One region of the Kocuria sp. KKT182 genome, then DNA from elsewhere that is predicted to be linked to it. Evidence: riboswitches for the same ligand, from Rfam matches in the RefSeq annotation. Region 1 holds a riboswitch; the other holds the start of a gene.
The links. Region 1 has a riboswitch for S-adenosylmethionine ahead of ACZ2G1_RS00295 (bifunctional o-acetylhomoserine/o-acetylserine sulfhydrylase). Riboswitches for the same ligand answer to the same signal wherever they lie in the genome.

Region 1 (4,075 bases):
CTCGGCCTGCGGCGAGCGCCCGAACCGGTGGTGCAGCTCGTCGGCCGAGCGGTAGGTGATGTGGGCGATCCGCCGGGCCAGGCCCAGGCCCGTGACGGGAGGCGGGCCGTCGTAGTAGTCCCCGCCGCGGAAGTGCGGGTCCTGGCGGATCGCGAGGTTCTGCGCCTGGCCCCACGCGAGCTGCTCGGCGCTGGACTGGGCGCACGCGGCGACCACCGCGCACGCCCGGACCCGGTCCGGGTGGGTCACGGCCCACTCCAGGGCGCGGGCCCCGCCCATGGAGCCGCCGATGACCAGGCGCCAGGCGTCGATGCCGAGGGCGTCGGCCAGCGCCGCCTCGGCGTGCACGGAGTCCCGGACGGTGATGAGCGGGAAGCGGGAGCCCCAGGGGCGGCCCTCGGGGTCCACGCTCGGCGGCGCGGGGGTCGCCGGGCCCGTGGACCCGTAGCAGCCGCCCACGATGTTGGTGCAGACCACGAACCACCGGTCCGTGTCGATGGCGGCGCCGGGGCCGATCAGGCCCTCCCACCAGCCGCCGCTCTCGGCGGCGCGCCGCTCGGCCTCGGGGGCGCCGGGGCGGGCCCGGCCGGCCGCCACGTGGGTGTCCCCGGTGAGGGCGTGCTCGACGAGCACCGCGTTGGAGGCGTCCGGCGCGAGCGTCCCCCACGTCTCGTAGGCGATCCGGACGTCGGGCAGCCGGAAGCCCGACTCGAGCTCCAGCTCGCCGATCCCGGCGACCCGCGGCACGCCGTCCTCGCGGACGGCGGTCCCGGCGCCGGAGCCCCTCACGACCGTCACGGTCACTCCTGTCCTCCCTGCGCGGCCGCGGCCGCGGCGAAGCCCTGCTCCAGGTCCGCCAGGATGTCGTCGATGTGCTCCAGGCCCACGGACAGGCGCACGAAGCCGGGCTCCACGCCGGCGGCCAGCTGCTCCTCGGGCAGGAGCTGGCTGTGCGTGGTGGACGCGGGGTGGATCACGAGGGAGCGCACGTCGCCGATGTTGGCGACGTTCGAGTGCAGGGTCAGGGCGTCCACGAAGGCGGCCCCGGCCTCCCGGCCGCCGTCGAGGACGAAGCCCAGGATCGACCCGGCGCCCCGGGGCGCGTACTTCTGCGCCCGCTCGTGCCACGGGGAGGACTCCAGCCCGGCCCAGGACACCGAGCGCACGTCCTCGCGGGCCTCGAGCCAGCGGGCCACCGTCCCGGCGTTGGCCACGTGCCGCTCCATCCGCAGGGACAGCGTCTCGATGCCCTGCTCGATGAGGAACGCGTTGAACGGGGAGATCGCCGAGCCGAGGTCGCGCAGCAGCTGCACCCTGGCCTTGAGGATGTAGGACAGGTTGACGCCGAAGGGCCCCTCCGCGCCCAGGGCCTCGGCGTAGACGAGGCCGCCGTAGGACTCGTCCGGCTGGTTGAAGCCGGGGAAGCGGTCCGGGTAGCGGCCGTAGTCGAAGGCCCCGGAGTCCACGATCACGCCGCCGATGGCCGTGCCGTGCCCGCCGAGGAACTTGGTGGCCGAGTGCACCACGACGTCCGCGCCCCAGCGCAGGGGCTGGACGAGGTAGGGGGTCGCCACGGTGTTGTCCACGATGAGCGGGACCTCGTGGTCGTGGGCGATCCCGGAGACCGTCTCGATGTCGAGGACGTCGTTGCGCGGGTTCGGGATCGTCTCGGCGAAGAAGGCCTTCGTGTTCGGCCGGACCGCCCGCCGCCACGCCTCGGGATCGTCGGGGTCGGAGACGAAGGTGGTCTCGATGCCGAGCTTGGGCAGCGTGAACTTGAAGAGGTTGTAGGTCCCGCCGTACAGGCTGGGGCTGGCCACGAGGTGGTCCCCCGCGCCGGCGACGTTGAGCACGGCGAACGTCGTCGCCGACTGCCCCGCGCTGAGCATGAGGGCGCCCACGCCGCCCTCCAGGGCGGCGATCCGGTTCTCCACGACCTCCGTGGTCGGGTTGCCGATCCGCGTGTAGATCGGGCCGAGCTCGGCGAGCGCGAAGCGGTCGGCGGCGGCCTGGGCGTCGGGGAAGACGAAGGACGTGGTCTGGTGGATCGGCAGGGCGCGCGAGCCGGTGACCGGGTCGGGGCTCTGCCCCGCGTGGATCTGCCGGGTCTCGAAGGCCCAGCCCCCGGGGTTCTCGGGGGTGGGGCGCTCGGCCGCGGCCACGTCGGTGCGGGCGGCGGAGGCGTCGGTGCTGGAGGCGGGGAGATCGGACATGCCGTGGGACTCCTTGTGGATCTCAGGGGTCCCGTCCCGGCCGAGGCGGTGCGGCCGGGAACGGCCGGGCGCCGGGGACCCGCGCTTGCTCGCTCGCCGGTCGCGAGGAGCCTGGTCTTCACCCAGGGCACCCCACCGCGGTGGAGGGTTGCCGGCCAGCTAGCTGGGGCTTGGACGCTGGCGCTCATGACCTGGACAGCATTCTCCGGATCAGGCCCGCACGGCGTCAAGCCGGGGCCGGGCGTGACGCCCCGCCCGGGGGTGTCGCCCGCACGGTGCCCGGCGCGTCGCGGACCGATTTGGAGACGAAACTCACAGGGTGCCACGATGTGCCCATGAGAGTCGACCACGTGTCCTACGCCTGCCGCCCGGAGGGCCTGGAGGCCACCACCGAGCGCATCGCCGACCAGCTCGGGATCGAACCGGTCAAGGGCGGGGTGCACCCCCGTTTCGGCACCCGCAACATGATCCTGCCGCTCACGAACCACCAGTACGTGGAGGTCGTCGAGGTCCTCCAGCACCCGGCGGCGGAGAAGGCGCCCTTCGGCCAGGCCGTGCGCGCGCGGTCCGCCGCCGGCGGCGGCTGGCTGGGCTGGGTCGTGGAGGTCGAGGACCTCGCCCCCTTCGAGCAGCGCCTGGGGCGCCGCTCCGTGCCCGGCCACCGGGTGTTCCCGGACGGCCGGTGCCTCGAGTGGCACCAGATCGGCGTCAAGGGCCTGATCGCCGATCCGCAGCTGCCGTTCATGATCCACTTCGACTCCGCCCCGGAGATGCACCCGTCCCAGGCGCGGATCACGGACGTCGGGCTCGCGGGGATGACCATCGCCGGTGCCCCGGAACGGGTCGCCGAGTGGCTGGGCGCCCCCGTCGAGACCGCGCTCGAGGACCTCGAGGTCGACTGGCGCTATCCGGACGGCACCCCCGGGGTGCTCTCCGTCTCGTTCAGCACCCCGGACGGCGCCGTCACCATCTGAGACCGGGCACCGCGGGGCGGGGCTCAGCCCAGCAGCCGGGCTGCCCCGAGGAAGCCGACGGCGTCCAGCAGGAAGTGCGCGACGACGAGAGGCATCACCCGGCCGGTGCGCCGGTAGAGCTCCGCGAAGACGAGGCCCATCACCACGTTGCCGAGGAAGGGCCCGATCCCCTGGTAGAGGTGGTAGCTGCCGCGGAACAGGGCCGTGACCACCAGCACCACGGGCCAGCTCCACCCGATGCGGGTCAGCCGGTCGGTCAGGAACGCGACCACCACGACCTCCTCGACCAGGGCGTGGCGCACGGCCGAGAGCAGCAGCACGGGCACCGTCCACCAGTGCGCGGCGAGCCCGGACGTGGTCACCTCCGCGGTGACGCCCAGGGCCCGGCCGGCGCCGTAGAGCGCCAGCGTGCCCAGGCCCATGAGCAGGAAGAGCACGGTGCCGAGGCCCAGGTCCGGGAGGGGCATCCGGGCGTCGAGGCCGATCCGCCGGCGGACCGTGCCCAGCGCCCCGGCGGAGCCGGCGAGCAGGTAGAGCGCGAGCAGCACCGGCACCAGGTCCAGGGCGATCCCGGTGAGCTGGCGCAGCAGGTCGATGAGGGGCTGCGGGCTCAGCGGCGGGTTCATCGTGGCCTGCGCCTCGGAGAGCGGTCCGCGCGCCAGGTGCTCGGCGAGGGACAGCACCGCCCAGAGGGCCGAGGCGCCCAGGGACACCCCGAGCACCAGGAGCACCTGCACCCACAGGTCGGCGCGGGTGGAGCCGAAGGCGGGCGGTCGCGGGGCGAGGTGGGCAGGGGTGCTCATGCGGCCATTCTGGCACCGGCCCGCCGGCCGCCCCGTGCAGCCCGCGCCGGGCGCCCCCGGGCCCGCCCGGACCGCCCCTCCCCAC
Region 2 (4,075 bases), 1.8 Mb from region 1:
CGCGATGGACGCCCTGCGGGGGCTGGTCGCGCTGCATACGCCCACCACCGCCCGCCCCGACCGGGACGCCGCGACCTACTGGACCGACTGGGGCGGCGATCCCGCGGGGGCCGCCGAGGCCCGGCGCCACACCCGCGTGGCCGCGTCCATGGTCCTGGACTGGGAGCCGGTGCGCGCCCTCCACCGCGAGACCACCCGGGCGCTCGTGCACGCCGCGCAGCACTGCGGCGACGGCGCGGTCCGCACCCAGGGGCACGTGCTGCGCGTCGAGGACCTGCTGAGCACCCTCGCGGTGGAGGCCACGGTCCACCACCTGGACCTGATCCAGCACCTGGACGGCTCCCCGGGTCCCGCCGTGGACGGGCTCGCCGAGGTCCGCCGGGTCCTCACCGACCTGTGGGAGCGGGAACCGCTCGAGCACTGGAGCGACGAGCACTTCGCCCGCGTGGGCACCGGCCGGGCGGAGCTGACCGCCCAGGAGCGTGCGGAGCTGGGCGCGCACGCGGACCTCCTGCCGCTCTTCTCCTGACCCTCCCCCCTCCGCGAGGTCGCCGACACGTGCAATCCCGCGGAGGAAGAAGGAGGGGGAACGGGTTCCGTGCCAGGCTGGGGGCATGAGCCGCAACGACCCCGCCGTCATCGACCGCCTCATGACACGGCCCGGCCGGTGGGCCGTGGTGGGGCTGACCGGCAACACGGCCCGTCCGGCGCACTCGGTGGCGAAGCGGATCCGGGACGACCTCGGCATGACGATCGTCCCGGTCAACCCGAAGGGCGAGCCGGTGCACGGCGAGCCCGGCCACCGCACGCTCGCCGAGGTCCCGGGGCCGATCGACGTGGTGGACTGCTTCGTGAACTCCCGCCGCGTCGGCGCGGTGGTGGACCAGGCCATCGCCGTGGGCGCCGCCGCGGTGTGGCTGCAGCTGGGCGTCGTCGACGAGGACGCCGCCGCCCGGGCGGAGCGGGCCGGCCTCGACGTGGTCATGGACACCTGCCCCCTGATCGAGCTCCGGTCCCTGCTCCGGCGGGGCTGGACCCTGGACCCGGGCCGGACCCCGCCGCTCGCCCCGCCCGGCTGAACGACCCGGCTGAGCGACCCGGCGGAGCCGCCCGAACCGGGTGGGCGCAGGCCCGATGCGGGCCGGGACCGTCCCCGTGCGGCGGGACCGCACAGGGGTTGCACCCGGTCAGGGGCCACCCGCTAAGCTGTCCCCCGACGACGATGACGAGTCCCGACACGAAGCTCTGGCTGGTCGGGCGGCAACCCTCTCCCGTAGCGGGGTGCCCCAGATGAACATCGGGCCGCGGTGCACGTGCTCCGCGGCAAGTACGGCGCCCACCAGTGCGTCGGACCCGCGGGCAGGTCTCCACGACGCACGGGCGCGGGTCGGCATCGACCCGGGAGGAACACCCCATGAGCAAGCGCATCGCCCTGAACGCCTTCGACATGACCTGCGTGGGCCACCAGGCCCCCGGTCTGTGGAAGCACCCCCGCTCCCGGGCGGACGAGTACAACACGATCGAGTACTGGACGGACGTCGCCCAGGTCCTGGAGAAGGGGCTCTTCGACGCGCTGTTCCTCGCGGACGTCGTCGGGTACTACGACGTCTACCAGAACTCCGCGGCGCCGGTGATCCGGGACGCTACCCAGATCCCGGTCAACGACCCCTTCATGCAGATCTCCGCGATGGCGGCCGTGACGAAGCACCTCGGCTTCGGCGTGACGAGCGCGATCACCTACGAGCAGCCGTACCCGCTCGCCCGGAAGTTCGCGACCCTCGACCACCTCACGAAGGGCCGGATGGGCTTCAACGTGGTGACGTCCTACCTGAAGTCGGCCGCCGAGAACCACGGGCTGACGGAGCAGATCTCCCACGACGAGCGCTACGAGATCGCCGAGGAGTTCATGGAGGTCTGCTACAAGCTCTGGGAGGGCTCCTGGGAGGACGGCGCGGTCCGGCGCGACCGGGTCAACGGGGTCTTCGCCGACCCGGCGCTCGTCCACCCGATCCAGCACCACGGCAGGTACTTCGACGTCCCCGGCATCGGGCTGACCGAGCCGTCCCCGCAGCGCACGCCGCTGATCTTCCAGGCCGGGGCCTCCTCCCGCGGGCGGGCGTTCGCCGGCCGCCACGCGGAGGCGGTGTTCGTGGGCGGCATCCGCCCGGACCTGACCCGGGTGGTGACCGACAAGCTGCGCGACGAGGCGGAGGCCGGCGGCCGGAACCGGGACGACCTCAAGATCTTCGCCATGCTGCACGTGATCGTCGACGAGACCGACGCGAAGGCCGAGCAGAAGCGCCGCGACTACGAGCGGTACGCGGACACCGACGGCGCGCTGGGCCTCGTGGGCGGCTGGTCCGGGCTGGACCTGGGCCGCTACGACGAGAACGACGTCCTGGAGTACATCAAGACCGACTCGATCCAGTCCTTCCTGACCCCCTTCACCACGGCCGACCCGCACAAGAAGTGGACGATCAAGGAGGTCGCCAAGCACATCTCGATGGGCGGCATGGGCGTGCCGATCGTCGGGTCCCCGCAGACCGTGGCCGACGAGCTCGAGCGGTGGATCGACGAGGGCGGGCTGGACGGCATCAACCTCGCCTACCACGTGTCCCCGGGCTCGTTCGAGGACTTCGTGGAGTGGGTCGTGCCGGAGCTGCAGAAGCGCGGCCGCTACCGCACCGGCTACGAGGGCACCACGCTGCGCGAGAACCTCTACGGCAAGGGGCAGACCAAGGTGCTCGGCACCCACCCCGCCGCCGCGTTCCGGGGCGCCTACGCGGGCAGGCCCTCCGCCGCGGACACCCCCGCCCGCCAGCTGGCCCTCTGACCCCCGTCCCCTGACCCCGCGGCTCCGCCGGGAGCACGGGGCAGGGCACGGACGAGGGGCCCCCGCGTGCGGGGGCCCCTCGTCCGTGCCGGGTCAGGACGCCGGTGCGGCGCTCCAGCGCAGCAGGGCCGCGACGTCCGTGCCGTGGGGCAGCGCCCCCGGCGGCACGAAGACGGGGCGGCCGTCGGTCAGCACCGCGGCGCGCACCAGCGCGGCGTCGGCGGAGACCCGGCCCAGCACGCCGGCGCCCACGGCCTCCGACTCCTCCAGGGCGATCCACGGCTCGGCGTCCAGGGCGATGAGCTGCTGCTCCGTGTCCAGGTGGGTGTCGTCGATCAGCAGCGTCTCCGCCTGGGCCTGCTGCAGGGCGGAGACCACGGGCGCCATCCCCGAGACGGCGGTGGGGTCCGCGCGTCCCTGCTGCTCGGCGAGCCGCTCGAGCAGCGCCTGCTGGCGGTGCGCCACGACCTCCGCCACGCGCTCCTCGACCTGGTGGTCGAAGTCGGCGGACTTGCTGCCCTCCGCCCGGGTGTTGGCGTCCACGACGCTCAGCATCCCTCGGCTCGCCTTGGACAGCTGCTCCTCGACCAGGCCCCGGGCCCGCAGGTCCCCGGCCAGGACGACGAGCTGGGCCCCGCTCTCGGCCACGACCTTGTCGATCTGCTCGGCCACCTGCTCGGTGTTGCGCCGCCACACGTCCTCCGTGTGCCGCTGCCAGCGCCCCTGCGACCAGCCGCCCCCGGGGAACTTCTTCAGGTGCTCGGTCTCGCCCTCGATCTGCTGCTCGTCCGCGGCCCGGACGCGGCTGGCGTGCTGGAGGCAGATCTCGCCGCCGTCCCGGCCCACCTCGGCGACCACGTACGGGAAGTCGTCCGGGCGGTGCCGGAACAGGGGAGTGAGATCGGGGACGTCCTCCACCTGGACGACACCGCTGCCGGCCCGGGGCCCGGGGAGGACCTCGTCGATCTCCACGGTGCCTCCGCGCACCAGCAGGTACCGGCACACCGGGTCCGGCACGCCCTCGGCCGGGCGCACGGCGGCCTCCACCGCGGCGAGGTCGGCCTTGCTCGCACCCTGGCGCTCCAGCTCTCGGCAGATGTTCTCCGGAAGCACGTCGATGGCGTGCAGCGAGTCGACGGTGCCGGTGCTGATGTCCGTGTACACGGTGCACCAGGGGCCCTTGCTCTTGAACAGTTCGGCGTAGCGGTGGAATCGGCTCGTCATGATCGACAACTCCTGCTG

Region 2: it holds a riboswitch for S-adenosylmethionine, as region 1 does, so the genes downstream of both, ACZ2G1_RS08725 (LLM class flavin-dependent oxidoreductase) here and ACZ2G1_RS00295 (bifunctional o-acetylhomoserine/o-acetylserine sulfhydrylase) in region 1, are expected to answer to the same signal.

The regions. Positions count from the first base shown of each region.
Region 1 covers NZ_CM145757.1:74,348-78,422, reverse strand. The annotation lists gene metX (homoserine O-acetyltransferase MetX) at 1-804, opposite strand, end outside; gene ACZ2G1_RS00295 (bifunctional o-acetylhomoserine/o-acetylserine sulfhydrylase) at 801-2,213, opposite strand; SAM riboswitch class IV at 2,290-2,405, opposite strand; gene ACZ2G1_RS00290 (VOC family protein) at 2,549-3,187, shown strand; gene ACZ2G1_RS00285 (CPBP family intramembrane glutamic endopeptidase) at 3,211-3,990, opposite strand.
Region 2 covers NZ_CM145757.1:1,886,387-1,890,461, reverse strand. The annotation lists gene ACZ2G1_RS08735 (maleylpyruvate isomerase N-terminal domain-containing protein) at 1-529, shown strand, start outside; gene ACZ2G1_RS08730 (CoA-binding protein) at 615-1,079, shown strand; SAM riboswitch class IV at 1,222-1,336, shown strand; gene ACZ2G1_RS08725 (LLM class flavin-dependent oxidoreductase) at 1,415-2,833, shown strand; gene ACZ2G1_RS08720 (baeRF2 domain-containing protein) at 2,927-4,057, opposite strand.